Regions from separate parts of the Pantoea sp. B9002 genome, predicted to be linked through region 1. Evidence: predicted binding sites of a transcription regulator. Region 1 holds the regulator's gene; the other holds the start of a gene.
The links. Region 1 encodes LexA, which represses DNA repair genes until DNA is damaged. Its sites were predicted from a motif close to TNCTGTATGTACATACAGNA; they were not measured.
Positions count from the first base shown of each region.

Region 2: a site for LexA is predicted at 2,597-2,616, ahead of sulA (SOS-induced cell division inhibitor SulA). Genes of this name have one in related genera too.

Region 1 is NZ_JACAPA010000002.1:35,893-50,018, forward strand. Features, by position in the region: gene ubiA (4-hydroxybenzoate octaprenyltransferase) at 1-474, shown strand, start outside; gene plsB (glycerol-3-phosphate 1-O-acyltransferase PlsB) at 1,019-3,442, opposite strand; gene HX773_RS00910 (diacylglycerol kinase) at 3,570-3,938, shown strand; gene lexA (transcriptional repressor LexA) at 4,044-4,658, shown strand; gene dinF (MATE family efflux transporter DinF) at 4,795-6,117, shown strand; gene HX773_RS00925 (CsbD family protein) at 6,282-6,494, shown strand; gene zur (zinc uptake transcriptional repressor Zur) at 6,570-7,088, opposite strand; gene traF (conjugal transfer protein TraF) at 7,540-8,790, shown strand; gene dusA (tRNA dihydrouridine(20/20a) synthase DusA) at 8,888-9,886, shown strand; gene pspG (envelope stress response protein PspG) at 10,109-10,375, shown strand; gene HX773_RS00950 (quinone oxidoreductase) at 10,570-11,553, opposite strand; gene dnaB (replicative DNA helicase) at 11,627-13,033, shown strand; gene HX773_RS00960 (Lrp/AsnC family transcriptional regulator) at 13,162-13,653, shown strand; gene HX773_RS00965 (YitT family protein) at 13,882-14,126, shown strand, end outside.
Region 2 is NZ_JACAPA010000009.1:64,648-70,077, forward strand. Features, by position in the region: gene yccS (YccS family putative transporter) at 1-1,788, shown strand, start outside; gene HX773_RS06180 (TfoX/Sxy family DNA transformation protein) at 1,785-2,414, opposite strand; gene sulA (SOS-induced cell division inhibitor SulA) at 2,637-3,128, shown strand; gene ompA (porin OmpA) at 3,478-4,545, shown strand; gene matP (macrodomain Ter protein MatP) at 4,619-5,086, opposite strand; gene HX773_RS06200 (Lon protease family protein) at 5,140-5,430, shown strand, end outside.

The DNA of each region.
Region 1 (14,126 bases):
TACACGCATCTGCCGCAGGTAGTGTTAGGCGCCGCATTTGGCTGGGCGATTCCGATGGGTTGGGCGGCAGTTAGTGAGTCCTTACCTTTGGTCTGCTGGCTGGTTTTCCTGGCGAATATCTGCTGGACGGTGGCCTACGACACGCAGTATGCGATGGTCGATCGCGATGATGATTTGAAGATTGGCGTGAAGTCGACGGCGATTTTGTTTGGTCGTTACGACAAACTGATTATTGGTTTACTGCAGCTGGCAACGCTCGGTTTGATGGCGCTGGTGGGTGTGATGCTCCATCTGAATGGTGCGTTTTACTGGTCGCTGCTGTTGGCTGCTGGCTTGTTTGTGCATCAACAGAAGCTGATTGCCCAGCGCGAGCGCGATCCCTGCTTCCAGGCATTTTTGAATAACAACTATGTGGGCATGGTGCTGTTTCTCGGCATTCTGCTCAGCACCGTGCCGTTTGCGGATTTGCTGTAAACAGAATAGGCGCACCTAGGTGGAATGCTGTTCAGTTAAGTATTGAGCGACTTTCGTTCGCCTTGTACTTGGGCAGTTGCAGCACCTCCGTGCGGCGCCCGAGCAGAGGACGCCTGGCTGCACTGAACCCCGGGCCTTGCGCCAGCCCAATCCGCCGCTGCGCGGTACCTTCACTCATTCACGATTCCTGACGGAACGGTGTCGATTCGCTCCTGCTCAGCGCCACCTCTCGCCGCATCCATGCGGCTCGTCCTGGAATCCCTCACTCGTTCAGCGTGTTGGGATGTCGCCTCAACACCGTCGCTGCAGCAGTCGTGCGTATTCTTAATTCAAAATCGCTACAAATCCCGTAGGGTCGCCATTCATGGCGACCAGGTGCGCATAAATGCGCACCCCACGAAATACCAAACCGGGTGTGTAATCATAGTGGGTGATGTCAGGCACAGAGTGATGACTCAGGATGAGTCAAGAGGGATAAGTGCGAGAACTGCGAGGGCGTGATAGGGCGCACCGAGGTGCGCCTTTCAATTTGCCTGTCGCCGCATTAATCGTGGGCGACGGCACTCTCAATCGTCAGACGCACATCGCTGGTCACCAGCTCCGCCAGCATCTGCCACATCATATGACTGCGTTCGGCATCGGCATCGCCTTTGTCACTGATATAACCTTCATCACGCAGCGTGAGTACCAACGCAGTGAACACCGCTTTATCAAAGAACTCTGGTGCGTTGATGCCGTGCAGCACAGACAGACGTTGAGCCAGCGTGCGGCTCTCTTTCTCCAGCGTGCCACGGTTGATGGCCGGTTTCGCGCTGAGGATAGCGAAGGTAATCGCGAAGCGCTGAAGCGTCTCACGAATACCTGCCGCCAGCAGTTGCAGCGAACGGTGACGTGCCGGCGTCATTTTCAGCTGACCATCTTGTAAGGTAATCAGCCCCTGACGCGCCATCTCCGCACAGAGTGCGTTAAGTAGCGCAGGCAATTCCGCCTTGTCCCAGCGCAGGAACAGCTCGCTCTTCAGCATCGGATACACCAGGCTAACCTGACGCAGCAGCTCTGCTTCGCTGATTTCACGATGTTGCTGCACGATGGCGGCAATCAGCGACGGCATCACCAACATGTGATGAATGTTGTTGCGATAGTAGGTCATCAGCACCGCCTGCTCGCGCGGCAGAATGATGATGTCACCAATGCTGTCTTGCTCGGTCTCGAACTTGTTCATGCCCATGGCGTGATCAAGCAGCGCTTCGGCGCTCATATCAGGCACCGTGGCTTCCGGCGAATAGGGCACATTGCGCAGCAGTTGGGTGTAGCACTCTAACTGCTCAATCAGTTGTTCGCGGGTCAGTGAACGCTGACGTGACGCCAGCAGTGCGGTGACGCAAAGGTTCATGGCGTTGGCTGCACCGGCTTCGTTGATGCGCACCATCAGCTTCGCCGCAATGTCATTCACGGCGGGCGTCATCCAGGCTGGACGTTGCGGTTCGATAGGGTCAATCGCATCACGCCATTCCGGCACATTTTTGTTCAGGTAGTTCATCAACGGCAGCGGTTCGCCGAAGTTAACGTAGCCCTGACCCAGATTGCGCAGCTTACGTAAGCCGCGCACCATCTGCAGGAAGCTCTCTTTCTCTTTGGCCGCGCCACGCAGCTCTTTGGCGTATGTGCCCACTTCCATCACGTGCTCGTAACCGATGTAAATCGGCACGAAGGTGATAGGACGGCTGCCGCCGCGCAGCATTGCCTGCAGCGTCATTGATAGGGTGCCGGTTTTCGGATCCAGCAAACGACCGGTACGCGAACGTCCGCCTTCCACAAAGTATTCAACGGAGTAACCACGGCTAAACAGCTCGCCGAGATATTCACGGAACACGGTGGAATAGAGTTTGTTGCCCTTAAAGGTACGACGAATAAAGAACGCGCCCAGACGACGGAAAATCGGGCCGGCTGGCCAGAAGTTCAGGTTGATACCGGCAGCAATGTGCGGCGGCACCAGGCCTTGATGATAAAGCACGTAGGAGAGCAGCAGATAATCCATGTGGCTGCGGTGGCAGGGCACATAGACAATCTCATGACCATCCTGCGCCAGCTGACGCACGCGCTCACCGCCATGAACGTTGATGCCCTGATACAAGCGGCTCCACAGCCAGCCCATCACGCGGTCAGTGACTTTAATCGCTTCGTACGAGAAGTTCGCCGCCACTTCTTCCATCATTTCAATGGCGTTCTGCTGGGCTTTCTCATGCGAAATCTTTTTGCTGCGCGCTTCATCTTCTACTGCTTTTTCAATCGCTTTGGATTGTAACAGCTTGTTGAAGAGATCCTGACGCGCAGGCAGACGCGGACCGACAGCGGCCAGACGTTGGCGGGCAAAGTGAATACGCGCCACGCGAGCCAGCTTCTGTGCAATCGACTTATCGGTGCCGTGTTCGGTCGCCATCTGGCGCAACGAAACGGTTTGCGAGAAGCGCACAAAGCTGTCGCGGCCGTGCCACAAAATGGCGAAGAACTTCTGCACGCCATTGAGCACGCGCAGATGCGGCGTGGATTCACCGGATGTTTCACGTCCCGGCGCGCGACCAAACATCACCGCGACCGGCAGCATTTGCACATCGAGTTGCGGGTTGCTGCGGTGCAAATCCAGATAATCGTGGAACAGCTTCACCGATTCGGGATTGGCCACGAAATAGGGAATGACGCGTGGGCCATCGTGAATAAACACGTGGCGCGGCAGCAAGGTGCCATCGATCTCCAGCGGAGCCAGCGGATCGGGCAGATCATGTTTCAGGCATTGAGCACGCAGTGTGAGCAGGTCAGCCTTTGAATCATAAGGCAAAACATACATCACCGGACGTGTCGGATCGATCCCGTGTTCAGAGACAGGATCGGTCGGAATGACCTTACTTTTTACCAAAATAGAGAGTGGTAAATTCAATAATTTGTAATAGAGTTTACGCCAACCTGACATAGACAACTTTAAGCCTCTTGTTAGCAAAGCGCGGCAAGCATACCAGAAAGCGCAGCGAAGGTCTGTGGCTCTGCCGCCTCATACTGCCCACACATTGACGTCAAAATAGTTCAAGGGTTCCATAGACATGGCAAATAACGTCACCGGTTTAGTAAGAATAGTGAAAGCCGCCGGTTATTCCTGGCAGGGCCTGCGTGCCGCATGGCAGCACGAAGCCGCATTTCGGCAGGAAGCCATTGCCGGGCTGGTGGCCATTCTCGTGGCTTGCTGGCTGGATGTAGATACCATTTCCCGCATCCTGATGATTGGCTCGGTAGTGCTGGTTATCATCGTTGAGATCCTTAATAGCGCTATCGAAGCGGTGGTGGACCGCATCGGGCAGGAGCAACATCCGCTCGCGGGCCGCGCCAAAGATATGGGTTCGGCTGCCGTATTGTTGACTATCTTACTGGCTCTGTTCGTCTGGATCGCGCTGCTCTGGACGCATTTGAGATAGGGATTCCAGATTCATCAAACCGCTGATTTTTCCCTCTGTTACGGTTTTCATTTCGCGAATACCTGTATATACTCACAGCGACTGTATAAACAACCAGGGGGCGGGATGAAAGCGTTAACTGCACGGCAGCAACAGGTCTATGACCTGATTCGCGACCATATTAACCAGACGGGCATGCCGCCAACGCGTGCGGAAATTGCTGCGCAACTGGGTTTTCGCTCGCCCAATGCTGCTGAAGAGCATCTGAAAGCGCTGGCGCGTAAAGGCGTAATTGAAATTGTTTCCGGCGCATCGCGCGGGATTCGTTTGCTGATGGAAGAAGAACCGAGCGAAGGGCTGCCACTGATTGGCCGCGTCGCTGCCGGTGAACCTTTGCTGGCACAGGAACACATCGAAGCCCACTATCAGGTGGATGCTAATCTCTTCAAACCGAGCGCCGATTTCCTGCTGCGCGTGAGCGGCATGTCGATGAAAGATATCGGCATTATGGATGGTGATCTGTTAGCGGTACATAAAACGCAGGAAGTGCGTAACGGCCAGGTTGTCGTGGCGCGCATTGATGATGAAGTCACGGTTAAACGCTGGAAAAAGCAGGGCGCGATTGTGCATCTGCTGCCGGAAAACACCGATTTCCAGCCGATTGTTGTTGATACACGTGAGCAGTCGCTAACCGTTGAAGGTTTAGCTGTCGGGATTGTGCGCAACGGCGAGTGGCTCTGATCAGTTTCTGATCCTCCTCAACTGCGGCGGTGCGTGTTTGCGCTGACCGCAGTCTGCTGTTTTACTTCTCTGTGACTCTTTCTGCGGCTCACGCTGGCGCCATTACGCTGATTACCGCACACAACGGAATGGGCTGATGCAGCTGTTTTCCTCTTCAGATAAAACACTCTGGCGGCTAGCGCTGCCGATGATCCTGTCAAATATCACCGTCCCATTACTGGGCGTGGTGGATACCGCCGTTATTGGTCATCTCGATAGCCCGATCTACCTCGGTGGCGTCGCCGTGGGCACAACCGCAACCAGCTTCATCTTTATGCTTCTGCTGTTCCTGCGTATGAGCACCACCGGACTCACCGCTCAGGCATTTGGTGCCAATGACAAAACTGCGCTGGCGCGCGCCTTAACCCAACCGCTACTGATTGCACTGGTTTTTGGTGTGCTGTTTATGGTGCTGCGAACGCCGGTCAGCAGCCTGGCGGCAGCTTTGATGGGTGGCAGCCCGGAAGTGCAGCAGCAGGCAAAAATATTCATTGAGATTCGCTGGCTGAGTGCGCCGGCAACCTTGGCCAATTTGGTGATTCTGGGCTGGCTGCTGGGCGTGCAGTACGCGCGGGCACCGATGGTGCTGCTGATCATCGGCAATCTGGTGAATATCCTGCTTGATCTGCTGTTCGTGCTCAAACTGCATTGGGGTGTGGCTGGAGCGGCGGCGGCTACCGCGCTGGCAGAATATGTCACGCTGGGCGTGGGTTTGTGGATGGTGGCGCGTGTGCTGAAAATGCGCGGTATCCACTTCGCAATGCTAAAAAGCAGCTGGCGCGGCGATGCGGCGCGGCTATTCCGCCTCAATCGCGACATTATGCTGCGCTCTTTGATGCTGCAAATCTGCTTCGCGTCGCTCACCATTCTTGGCGCACGCATTGGCCCGGATGTGGTGGCGGTCAATGCGGTGCTGCTGATGTTCCTCACTTTCACCGCATACGCGCTGGATGGTTTTGCCTACGCGGTTGAAGCCTGCTCGGGTGAAGCGGTTGGCGCAAAAGATCGCAGCCGACTGTTGCTGATTTGGCATGCGGCCTGTCGGCAGGCTTGCTTCGTCGCCGCCATCTTTGCGCTGATTTACGCGTTTACCGGTCCGCAGATTGTGGCAATGCTGACGTCACTGGAAGCGCTACGTGACATGGCTGACCGCTATCTGATTTGGCAGGTGATTCTGCCGCTGGTTGGCGTCTGGTGCTATCTGCTGGATGGCATGTTTATCGGCGCGACGCGCGGGCGTGAGATGCGTAACAGCATGGTGATGGCGGCGATCGGCTACGGTCTATCGCTGCTCACGCTGCCGTGGCTCGGTAATCACGGTTTATGGCTGGCGGTGACGGTGTTCCTGGCGTTACGTGGGCTGACGCTGTGGCTGATCTGGCGTGGCCACTGGCAGCGCGATAGCTGGTTCAACGCCTGAATAAGCGAAGCGTAACCTACAGATTAATCTGTATTTCTCTGCAAACTGCGAAGCGGCTACTACAATTACCTTATACGGCGCACATGAGTAGCGCGTTGTCTGGGTATATCGCCAGCTAAGCAGGCAATATATCTATCTCACTCAGGATGTAGTGGAGGATTATTATGAACAAAGACGAAGTGAGCGGAAACTGGAAGCAGTTCAAAGGCAAATTTAAAGAGAAGTGGGGCAAGCTGACCGATGACGACTTTACCGTGATCGAAGGTAAACGCGATCAGTTGGTTGGTAAAATCCAGGAACGCTACGGTTATGGTAAAGACCAGGCCGAGAAAGAAGTAAAAGATTGGGAAACAACCAATAAAGATTACCGCTGGTAATCTCACTTCACGGATGATGCTCCTACCCGCCAATCATTTAGCGTAGTGATTGGCCCGGCACAAGGACGTGCCTCCCTATTTTCTTACCCGCTTTTTACTCTCGACTTGATGGTCATGCTCGCAGCTTTCATGATGCGTGCAAGCTGCCACTTCTGCGCAATTCTCACACAGGCCATGTGCTTCAATCACGGTATGTCGCAGAGAAAATCCCGCCTGATCCGCTAATGCAGCAATGGTCTTTTCCACGCCATGAGCCTGTTTTTCGCTAACTGCCGCACAACCGTCACACACTAGCATCACTGAAGTATGTGCTGGCTCATCAAAATGATGGCAAACCACGTAACTGTTATTCGACTCTACGCGATGAATAAATCCCTGTTCCAGCAGGAAATCCAGCGCGCGATAGATGGTGGGCGGTTTTGCTTGGGGTTCACTGACTCGCAGTTGATCCAGCAAATCGTAAGCGCTTATCGAACCATTCTGCTCTGCCATTAAGCGCAACACTTCGGCGCGCTGATTGGTGAGGCGCACGCCGCGATCAAGGCAAAGTGATTCAGCCTGGGTAAGAAGTTGTTCTGGCGTGAGGTTTGACATAAGCATTCTCCGGGTTGCAGGTGATGTTATTTTATCACACAAATTTTTACGCTGCTGTGATTGCTTATTGTCCTTAAAATCCCTAAGAAAATTCCCCTCAATCAATAGATTACCTTCGTCATTTTCCCATAAATATTGCTGTAACCGTTATGCCTGCAAAATGTGTCCGGCCAGGCAGCGCAACGGCTACACGGATTTTGCTTTGCAACTCACCGGGTTAGCGTCTATGGTTCAAAAGGTCTTAAGTAATTTCTGGTATCAATTTACTCACTGTTAATTTTTCTGCATAAAAACACAGCGGAATGGCGCGTAAGCGTCCAATTCTACGAATAGCAGTGCTATTTCCTTTTAATTCACAGCAATGAAGCGTTAGCCAGGGTTCAGAATAGCGGCTAACTAAACTTTCAGTCGGTGAGTGATTCAGCGACTTTTCAAAGGTGATGGCAGGCTCATGGCGAAGACATTATTCAGGCACAAAAAAGTAGCTTATCTTGTTGGTTTGAATGCAGTATTTCTTTCTTCCTCAGCTCTGGCAGCAGGTACATGGTACGACGCGCGTAACGACGCAATGGGCGGTACCGGCGTAGCCTCTTCCACCTGGAGTTCCGCGGTGCTGGCTAACCCAGCATTGATGACCAAGGCGCAGCCTGAAGACAACGTCAGCATCATTCTTCCATCAGCCGGTGCACAGGTTACCGATAAAGACAAAATGATCGATCGCGTCGACGACATTACCGATACCGTCGATCGCTATCAGGACGTAATCGATAACCTAACCTTTCAGGATTACCTCAATGGTTACCCGCAACTGAAGGCCGCCGCGGGCGATATGGCTAACCAGCTCAGCGATCTGCGTGGTAATAAAGCTCACGCGACAGCCGGTGTGGCCGTGGCCGTCACCGTCCCGAATGAAACCTTACCTTTTGCCTTTGTCACCAAGGCATATGGCACTGCGATTGTGCGTGCCAATGTGGCGGATAGCGATATTGCCTACCTGCGCGCGGTTGCCAATGGCACGAGAGTACCTGTGCCGGGTGATGAAGATAACTTACGTTCTAGCGCCAATGGGCTGGCAGCGTTAGTCACCGATTATGGTGTGTCTGTCGCGCATGAGTTCTCGATTGCCGGCCATCCGGTTTCTGTCGGCGTGACGCCAAAGCTGCAGAAAACCTGGTTGTATAACTACACCGCGAGTATCTACAACTACGACAAGAGCGACATCAACAGCAGCCGCTACCGCAGCAGCGATACCGGTTTCAACATGGATGCCGGTATCGCAACGGATTTCGGTGATAACTGGACCTTTGGCGTGACCGGACAAAACCTGATCTCGCGTGATATCGACACCAAAGAAGTGAACGGTTACCGCGATACTTATCAAATTCGTCCGCTGGTCACTACCGGGCTTTCCTGGAATAACGGGCCGTTCACGCTGGCGGGTGATGTTGATCTGACTGAAACCAAGCGCTTCAAATCGGAAGACACCAGCCAATATGCCGGCGTGGGTGCGGAATATCGTGTGCTGGATTGGCTGGCGCTGCGTGCCGGTTATCGCGCCGATCTGAAGTCAACTGATACCGACGTGTTCACCGCCGGTTTGGGTGTGTCACCGTTCAACAATACTGTCCATCTGGATCTGGCCGGTTCTGTGGGTAAAGACAATACTGTGGGTGCGATGCTGCAGCTCGGATTTAACTTCTAATTCCCCGTCTGATAACGGGCGGCTGTGCCGCCCGTTTTGCTGTGATATGATTGCGCAGTTTCTCATCACTTAACTTACTGCGGATTTACTGCGTTTCATGACCGATACTTTCTCCTCGCAACGTTTTTCCATCGCCCCAATGCTCGACTGGACCGATCGTCACTGTCGTTATTTTCATCGTAAGCTGAGCGGTGACACGCTGCTGTACACCGAAATGGTGACGACCGGCGCGATCATTCACGGTAAAGGCGACTATCTGGCCTACAGCGAGGAAGAGCATCCGCTGGCGCTGCAACTGGGTGGCAGCGATCCCGCCGCACTGGCGCAGTGCGCTAAGCTGGCAGAAGAGCGTGGCTACGATGAGATCAACCTCAACGTGGGTTGTCCGTCCGATCGCGTACAGAACGGCCGTTTTGGTGCCTGCCTGATGGGTGATGCAACGCTGGTTGCCGACTGCATTAAAGCGATGCGCGATGTGGTGAGCATTCCGGTAACGGTTAAAACCCGCATCGGCATTGATGAGCAGGATAGCTACGAATTCCTGTGTGATTTTATTGGCACCGTGGCGCAACAGGGCGGCTGCGATACCTTTATTATCCACGCGCGCAAAGCGTGGCTGTCGGGTTTAAGTCCGAAAGAGAATCGCGAGATCCCGCCGCTCGATTATCCGCGCGTTTACCAGCTGAAGCGCGATTTCCCGGCGCTAACTATGGCGATTAATGGCGGCATCAAAACGCTGGAAGAAGCCAAACTGCATCTGCAGCATATGGATGGCGTAATGATGGGGCGCGAAGCCTATCAGAATCCGGGCATTCTGGCGCAGGTTGACCGCGAGCTGTTTGGCCGCGATACGCCACGCGTCGATCCAGTGGCGGTGGTGCGCTCGATGTATCCGTACATTGAAGCTGAATTATCTAAAGGCATGTATCTCGGCCATGTGACGCGCCATATGCTTGGCCTGTTCCAGGGCATTCCGGGTGCGCGCCAATGGCGTCGCTATTTAAGTGAAAATGCCCATAAACCCGGCGCCGATGTGCGCGTGCTGGAAGCGGCGTTAGCGCTGGTTGCGGATAAGATCCCGCAGGAAGTGGTGTAATTATTGTTTTGGCAAGCCGGAGCGGTCCGGTTTTGTAGGGTGCGCATTAATGCGCACCGGAATTCAGATAAGTGGTTATTTCTACGCCTCAAATTAGTTTTTTTCATCACCTCATCAATCCTCAATTCAGCCCTTGTCCATTGCTTTCAAGCATTTAGCCAGTTTTATAACCTGGCACGCATCTTGTAATGATCCTGATGTTACTTACACAGGAGAGCCTTCATGGAAATTCTATTTGTTATCGGCTTTTTTCTGATGCTGCTGTTCACCGGCGTTTCGCTGCTGGGCGTTATCGCGGCATTAGTGGTGGCGACCGCTTTGATGTTCTTTGGCGGATTGCTGGCAATTGTTATTAAAGTGTTGCCTTGGCTGGTATTGGCGGTTGTCGCTGTCTGGCTTTATCGGGCATTTACTACGCCATCAGGTGAGGCAAAATTGCGCAGGCTGAAAAGAAAAATCAGCGACTTAGATAGAAGGGACTGGCGCTAATTGCGGTGACGATCACAGACTCGGAAATTGCTTAGAATAATTCCGCATTTAAACATATTTTTTACTTATGTTTTCTGTCAGGATGATTGGCGTTGTTTCAAACGAATTCATCGCCGCTGTCCCTACACCAGCGCGAACTATAAAAAAGAAAGAAAAAGGGGCTTCCTACGGGAAGCCCCGTTTGCATTTAACGATCAGGGAATTAGCAGGCTGGAACCCTGAGTTGCGCGGCTCTCCAGCACCTGATGCGCGCGCACTGCGTCACTTAAGGCAAATTTCTGCTGCTCGGGCACGTTAAGCTGAATCGCCCGGCTGGCAATCAGTGAGAACAATTCATTGCTGGCGGCATCCAGTTCTTCGCGGTTAGTGATGTAACCGAACAGCGAAGGGCGAGTAACGAACAGCGAGCCTTTCTTGTTCAGAATGCCGAGATCAACGCCGGTTACCGGCCCCGATGCATTACCAAAGCTGACCATTAATCCGTGGCGACGCAGGCTATCCAGCGAAGGTTCCCAGGTATCTTTCCCCACCGAGTCATACACCACGGCCACTTTCTCGCCATTGGTCAACTCGCTGACGCGCTTCGCGATATTCTCTTCACGATAGTTAATTGTCGCCCAGGCACCGGCATCTTTGGCTATCTTCGCTTTCTCTGCGGAACCTACCGTGCCAATCAGATGTGCGCCAAGCGCTTTGGCCCATTGGCAGGCGATCAACCCCACGCCACCCGCAGCGGCGTGGAACAGGAAGATTTCATCAGCTTTCACTTTATAGGTTTGGCGCAGCAGATACTGCACGGTTAAACCTTTGAGGAAAGAGGCCGCTCCTTGTTCAAAGGAGATGCTGTCCGGCAGGATCACCAGACGATCTTCCGCCACATTGTGCACTTCGCTGTAGGCGCCCAGCGCGGCCTGACAATAGACCACGCGATCGCCCGCCTTAAACCGCGTCACCGCCGATCCGACGCGCTTCACCACGCCGGCGGCTTCGGTGCCCAAACCGGAAGGGAAGCTGCTTTGCGGATACAAGCCGCTGCGCACGTAGGTATCAATGTAGTTAATGCCAATCGCCTTGTTTTCCACCTGCACTTCATGTTCGGCGGGATCGGCCAGTTCGAAATCGACCCATTGCAGTACATCTGGGCCGCCGTGTTGGTTGAACTGAATACGCTTTGCCATTCTGACTCCTGTGATTGTTCATCCTGGGACGGTATACTTGCGCGTCCCTTTCACGATCGGTAATGCATTCACTATGGCAGGAAATAAACCCACCAACAAATCGAACGAACCCCGCGATCGGCAGCTGGAAGGCGTGAAAATGCCGCCGCATTCCATAGAAGCGGAGCAGTCGGTGCTCGGTGGGTTGATGCTGGATAACCAGCGCTGGGACAACGTTTCTGAACGCGTCGTCGCCAGCGATTTCTTCAACCGCTCGCACCGTATGATCTTCACGGAAATGCAGCGTTTGCTGGAAGCGGGTCAGCCGATCGACCTGATTACGCTCTCTGAATCGCTGGAAACGCTGGGCGAATTAGAGATGGCCGGCGGTTTCGCCTATCTGGCCGAACTGGCAAAAAATACGCCAAGCGCCGCGAACATCGGTGCTTATGCCGATATCGTGCGTGAACGTGCGGTGGTGCGCGAGATGATCTCGGTGGCGAACCAAATCGCCGATGCCGGTTATGATCCGCAAGGACGTAGCAGTGAAGATCTGCTCGACTTCGCCGAATCCAACGTTTTCAAAATTGCTGAACAGCGCGCCAATAAAGATCAGGGCCCGCAGAATATCGAACAGATTCTGGAAGCCACGGTATCGCGCATTGAGTCGCTGGTCTCAACGCCGCACGACGGCGTCACCGGCGTGGATACCGGTTATCAGGATTTGAACAAAAAAACCGCCGGTTTACAGGGCTCGGATCTGATCATCGTCGCGGCGCGTCCTTCGATGGGTAAAACCACCTTCGCCATGAATTTATGCGAAAACGCCGCGATGTTGCAGGACAAGCCGGTGCTGATATTCAGTCTGGAGATGCCCAGTGAACAGCTGATGATGCGTATGCTGGCGTCGTTGTCGCGCGTGGATCAGACGCGTATTCGTACCGGCCAGCTGGAAGATGAAGATTGGGCGCGCATTTCCGCCACCATGGGGATTTTGCTTGAGAAGAAGAACATGTTTATCGATGACTCTTCTGGCCTGACGCCCACCGAAGTGCGCTCACGCGCGCGCCGTATCTTCCGCGAAAACGGCGGGTTGAGCCTGATCATGATCGACTACCTGCAGCTGATGCGCGTGCCTGCACTGTCGGACAACCGTACGCTGGAGATCGCCGAGATCTCGCGCTCGCTCAAAGCGCTGGCGAAAGAGCTGAATGTGCCGGTGGTGGCGCTGTCGCAGCTGAACCGCTCGCTGGAACAACGTGCGGATAAGCGTCCGGTGAACTCCGATCTGCGTGAATCAGGCTCGATCGAGCAGGATGCCGACTTGATCATGTTCATCTATCGTGACGAGGTGTATCACGAAAACAGCGATCTTAAAGGCATCGCCGAGATCATCCTCGGTAAGCAGCGTAACGGCCCGATCGGTACGGTACGTTTGACCTTTAATGGCCAATGGTCGCGCTTTGATAACTACGCTGGCCCGCAATACGACGACGAATAACCCTTTCAATCCGGATGCATGCACGTTTTGTGCATGCATTTCACGTCATCAGAAAATAGTGTTGGACAACCCCGGCTTTAATCAGGTTATCTGTAGCAAAGCGCCCCTTATTACGCTGTGGAAACAGAATGACTCAGGTAGACGATCACGACCTTAAGATATTGACATTATTACAATCTAACGGACGCCTCACCAACCAGGAACTCAGTGATTTAGTCGGACTTTCAGCGTCGCAATGTTCACGCCGCCGCATCAATCTTGAGCAAGCCAATCTCATTCTCGGCTATCACGCACGCCTCTCGCCCGACGCGGTGGGCCTTGGCATGGTGGGATTAATCGAAGTGCGATTGAAAAACCATACGCCGGATTATGAAGAGAGTTTCCATCGCATGGTGGAAGAAGAAGCCGCGATTGTTGATGCGTTCAAAACCACCGGCGATGCCGATTATCTGCTGAAAGTGGCGGTGGCCGATCTGGCCTCACTGAGCGCGCTGATTAGCCAGTTAGTCGCTGGCCATCAAAGCGTGGCGCACGTGAAAACTTCCGTGGTATTGAGCCGTTTGAAAGAGAACGGTTTGATGATGATCCCGCAGCACAAAACGCGCCAAAAAAGTGCGTGATGTGCTAATCTGGTGCAATTATTGCCTTAATAATGCAAAAAACGCGCACCAGAAAACAGATTTGTGCATGGGTTGATGGTTTGAGTCTCAATTGATGCACAAAAAACTGCAATAAAGCGCCTTAGTTATCAATTGGATAATCACTGGCACCCATCGGCGGCGAGCATACGTCGCCGATGTGGTGCGTTTTTTGCATTTGAACCGCATCATTTGCAATGAGATTAACCCATGGATAACGTTGTTCAACCTACCAAAGTTCCCCATTCGCTGATTGAAGATGCGCTGGCGATCGTCCTCGGTACGCTAATGGTCTCTTTCGGCGTCATTATGCTGAAACAGGCTGGCGCACTCACCGGCAGTTCTGCAGGTATTGCCTTCTTAATCAGCTATTTGTCGCCGCTCTCCTTCGGTAGCGCTTTCTTCCTGATCAACCTGCCATTTTACTGGCTGGCCGTACGACGCATGGGCTGGGA
Region 2 (5,430 bases), on a different contig from region 1:
ATCGCCTTCGGTGCACTGCTGATTGCGGTTTACACCATGCTGGGCATCGGCTTGTTCCCGCAGTGGTGGATGCAGCCAGCGCTGCTGTTGATCGGCGCCCTTTGGTACAACTTGCTGACCTTTATCGGTCATTTGATGTTCCCGGTGCGCCCGGTACAGGAACAGCTGGCAGGCAGTTTTTCTCAGCTGGCGCGCTATCTTGAAGCCAAAGCAAACCTGTTTGATCCCGATGGCGGCGATCAGGATGACGCCACGCTGGTTGCCACGGCGATGGTCAACAGCCAGTTGGTGGCCCAGCTAAATCTCACTAAAAGCACCATTCAAAGTCGTTTGCGTGGCGACCGCGGTTCACGCAGCACGCGTCGCAGCCTGCACTACTATTTTGTCGCGCAGGATATTCATGAGCGCGCCAGTTCCTCGCATCTGCAATATCATTTGCTGCGTGATAACTGGCGTTACAACGAAGTGTTGTTCCGTTTCCAGCGCCTGATGAACATGCAAGCGCGCGCGTGTCGGCAACTGGCGGAAACCATTTTGCTGCGTCAGCCGTGGCATCACGACAGCCATTTTGAACGCACCTTCGAACGGCTGGAAACCGCGCTGCAACGCCTTCAGCAGAATGAGCCGCAGGATCCGCACATTCACGCACTGTTTTGGCTGCTGCGTAATCTGCGTGCCATTGATGCGCAGTTGGCGTCGATTGAGTCAGAGCAGATGCTGGCCGAACCGTCCCCGCATAGCGATCACCATCTGTCACGGGAAGGGCTCAGCGGCTGGGCGGATATCCGCTTGCGCCTGAGTCGCCATCTCAGCCCACAATCGGCCCTCTTTCGCCATGCGATGCGTATGTCGCTGGTGTTGTGTGTTGGCTACGCCTTCATTCAAATCACCGGCGTCGACCGCGGTTACTGGATCTTGCTGACCAGCCTGTTCGTCTGCCAGCCCAACTACAACGCCACCCGACGCCGCCTCGCCTTGCGTATTGGCGGCACCTTAGCCGGCATCGCCATCGGTTTGCCGGTGTTGTGGTTGGTGCCCTCGATTGAAGGTCAGCTGGTGCTGATTGTACTGAGCGGCGTACTGTTCTTCGCTTTCCGCCAGATTCAGTATGCGCAAGCCACGTTGTTTATCACCTTGCTGGTTCTGCTGTGCTTCAATTTGCTCGGCGAAGGCTTTGAAGTGGCGCTGCCGCGCGTGGTGGATACCTTGCTTGGCTGCGGCCTGGCGTGGCTGGCCGTGGCCTTTGTCTGGCCCGACTGGCGTTTTCGCAAAATCACCGCCGTTGCCGATCGCACGCTGGATGCCAACTGCCGCTATCTGGATGCGATTATGGAGCAATACCACCAAGGCAAGGACAATCGTCTAGCTTATCGCGTGGCACGTCGCGATGCGCATAACGCCGATGCTGAGCTGGCGTCGGTGGTGTCAAACATCAGTGGTGAACTCAAGCTACAACAACCGCTGCGTGAGAATGCGTTTCGACTACTGTGCCTGAACCACTCTTTCCTCAGCTATATCTCGGCGCTGGGAGCGCACCGCGAACAGCTGGCGGATAGCACCTTGCTGACCTTGCTGGATGACGCAGTCTGCTTCATAGAAGATGTGCTGCAGATCGAACGGGTTACGGATGCGCAAGCCACAGAGATGCAGCAGGCGCTAATGCAGCGCATGAGCGAGATGAAAAACAGCCCGGATACACGCGCACCATTAGTGATTCAGCAATTAGGATTGTTGGTCGCGCTGCTGCCCGAAATTGCCCGTCTACGCCGCACCCTCGTCAACGATTAAGGCTGCTGATGCTCCGCCGCCGCATGCTGGCGGAGCATTTTTAGATACCAGGTGTAAAGCTCTTGCCTGATGGCGCTGGGTAACGCCGCTTCATGATGTCCTGTTATTGCACCTTCCAGCGCCAACAGCGTTTTTAACCCAATGTGCTTATTCACCGCGCGCAGTTTCAGCCAACTTTGGCGCGATCCTGTTTCACACAGCAGCCGCACAGAACTGATCCCCACCTTATGCAGCATCAGCTCCAATCGCAGGCTTAAATTAGGCAGATCTTTCAAACGCAGCGAGACAAGTCTGGTAGCCGCTTCGTCCTGAGCGGCGCGCAGTGAGCTGGCTGATAACTGCAATAATTGATCAGGGTTTTGCCATAACTGTGTATCTACTTTGAAGTAGCTTAAGGTCACCGACACACCACGCTTGCGGTAAATCAGCGGTTCCAGTGAACGCTGTGCGTTATAGACGTGAAGCGCCTCGCTGGCTCGGAGATAAAGCGCATCTTCATTGATATAAGCAAAAATCACCTTCTCAATAGTCAGCGCATACCCCCCAAATTGCGTGCGTGATTCAATTTTACCTAATGCCGCCAACTGCGCTTTCGATTGCTCAACTACCGGGTTATATCTCTTCATAACGCCCCCTCCAATGGATTCCATGCGCGGGAAATTTCCTATAAAAGCTCGCAGATTCATCTGGTTAGAAGATAAAAAAAACGATTTAGCTGTTCAATGAATAAAAGCAGGAGTGCGGGATCTTGTGCAGAAATTGCGAGGCGTTTTCAGAAATTGAGGTTGATCTTTATCCAGGAAGCTATTACTGTACATTCATACAGTTCATTACTGAGTGATTAAATTATGCGTACTCATTTCTCTGGCCCTGCTGATCGTTCACATCGTTTCGCTTCACCTGGCTTAGCGCAACCTTCGCTGGGTGGAATCACTGAACTGCGCTCCAGCGAACAACCTGAAATGATGCAACTTATGCTGCTGCCGGTACTAAAACAGCTGAGCGAGCAATCGCGCTGGCAGCTGTGGCTCACTCCGGCTCATAAGCTCAATCGTAGCTGGATGCAGCAGTCGGGATTACCGTTAGAAAAGAGTATGCATATCACCGAATCTGAGCGTTTTAACACCGTTGAAAGTATGGTGAAGGCATTACGTACAGGTAATTACAGCGTCGTTCTTGCCTGGATTCCGTACGAATTGAGCGATGAAGAGCGTTTAGAATTAGAACAAGCAGCGGCGGAAGGTGAAGCGCTCGGTCTGATTTTGCGTCCGCAGGGACGTCAATATGCCCATTCCAGACAACCTAATGCGACAAAAATTCCCTCAGATTTGTTTCATTAAGTAAATCCAGGAATTTTCTCAGCATTTTTTTTGCAAAAGTTGCATCTAAGCTACTGATTCTTTTCCCGCCAGCTATGACAATGGCTTAGACGCTTTTTTGTTTTCTAATACCGAAGATTTAGCCATATGATTTGTTAAAATGTGTGTATAAATCGCTGTTTTTTTGCTGCCTGGCGTCACATCATACTTGTAAGTTTCCAATCTCGTTGTAGACTTTAGCTCGCCAGGGTGCTCAATAACCTCCGTTTTTTCGGTAGAGTCAAAAGCGAGCGTTTAGACCCGGCGAAGGATTAACACAAAGAGCAACCTTTTTGCTCATTGCCTATTTGGATGATAACGAGGCGCAAAAATGAAAAAGACAGCTATCGCAATTGCAGTGGCACTGGCTGGCTTCGCTACCGTAGCGCAGGCCGCACCTAAAGATAACACCTGGTACACCGGTGCTAAACTGGGCTGGTCTCAGTATCACGATACTGGTTACTACGGTAACGGTTATGAGAACAACAACGGTCCAACTCACGAATCTCAGCTCGGTGCTGGTGCTTTCCTGGGTTATCAGGCTAATCCGTACCTGGGCTTCGAGCTGGGCTACGACTGGTTGGGCCGTATGCCTAACAAAGGCGACAACATCAATGGCGCGTTCAAAGCACAAGGCGTTCAGCTGGCTGCTAAACTGAGCTACCCAATTACCGAAGACTTCGATGTCTACACCCGTCTGGGTGGTATGGTATGGCGTGCTGATTCAACTCAGAACAACAACGGCGTTCGCATCAGCGATCACGACACCGGCGTTTCTCCGCTGGCTGCTGTTGGTGTTGAATACGCACTGACCAAAAACTGGGCAACTCGCCTGGACTACCAGTGGGTTAACAACATCGGTGACGCAGGTACCGTTGGTGCTCGTCCAGACAACAGCATGCTGAGCGTCGGCGTTTCTTACCGTTTCGGTCAGGATGAAGATGCAGCGCCAGTAGTAGCTCCGGCTCCAGCTCCAGCGCCAGTTGTTGAAACCAAGCGTTTCACTCTGAAATCTGACGTTTTGTTCACCTTCAACAAGGCAACTCTGAAGCCAGAAGGTCAGCAGGCTCTGGATCAGCTGTACAGCCAGCTGAGCTCAATGGATCCGAAAGACGGTTCTGTTGTAGTACTGGGCTTCACCGATCGCATCGGTTCAGAGCAGTACAACCAGAAACTGTCTGAGAAACGCGCTCAGTCTGTAGTTGATTACCTGGTATCTAAAGGTATCCCTTCTAACAAGATCTCTGCACGCGGTATGGGCAAATCTAACCCAGTTACTGGCAACACCTGTGACAGCGTGAAAGGCCGTAATGCCCTGATCGACTGCCTGGCGCCAGACCGTCGCGTTGAAATCGACGTGAAAGGTATCAAAGACGTTGTAACTCAGCCACAGGCTTAAGTTATCACGCAGTAAAAAACCCCGCTAAGGCGGGGTTTTTTTATGGCTGAATGTAATGAGAACGAAAAGAATTCTACTCTTTTTCCGAGCCACCATTTCCGAGGATCGCCTGCAGATCTTGCTTCAGCGTAGACATCTGGCTGGCGTACTTCTCTTTGCGTTCGGCATCTTCAATCAACTGGACAATGGTTTCTGACAGCGTATTACTGCGACGCTGCGCCAATCCCGCCAGACGCTGCCACACCAGATATTCCAGATCGATCGATTTCTTACGCGTGTGTTGATGCTCAGCATTAAAGTGACGCTTACGACGCGCACGTATCGTCTGCTTGAGACGATTCTCCAAATCAGGATGAATGTGCTGGGCGATCCACTCGTTAACCTCAACCGGGCTGTTTTCCATCGACAACAACGTATTGACCGCAGCTTGCGCCGCACTAAGCTCAAGATGACGGGTGATCAGTTCACCCTCCCGATGCTTTTTCACCAGGTATTTCCACTTCCATCCACTTTCAAGATTTTCGAGTTGCTGGTATTTCATCGGAATCTCATCGTGATCACGTAACAAACTAAGAATAACAGCTTTTTTCCTGGATGCAGCAAGGAAAAACATGTTGCAGCCGTCACAATCCGGGGCGGAACTCCGCCGTGATTAACCGGGTTGATTCCTGTATAATCGCGCTTTTCCTAAATCAGACTAATGCGAATATTTTGACCAGCACTCAAATTACGTGGCAAGCCCTGCAGCCGGATAGCGACCGCTACCAATCCATTTTCTCGAACGTCTCACTGGAAGATTGCGATAGTCTTGCCGCGGTTCAGCCGCGTCTGCTGAATGCGCTGGCGCATTTGCATCATCAAAGCCTGGGTTTTCCGCTGCTGCTG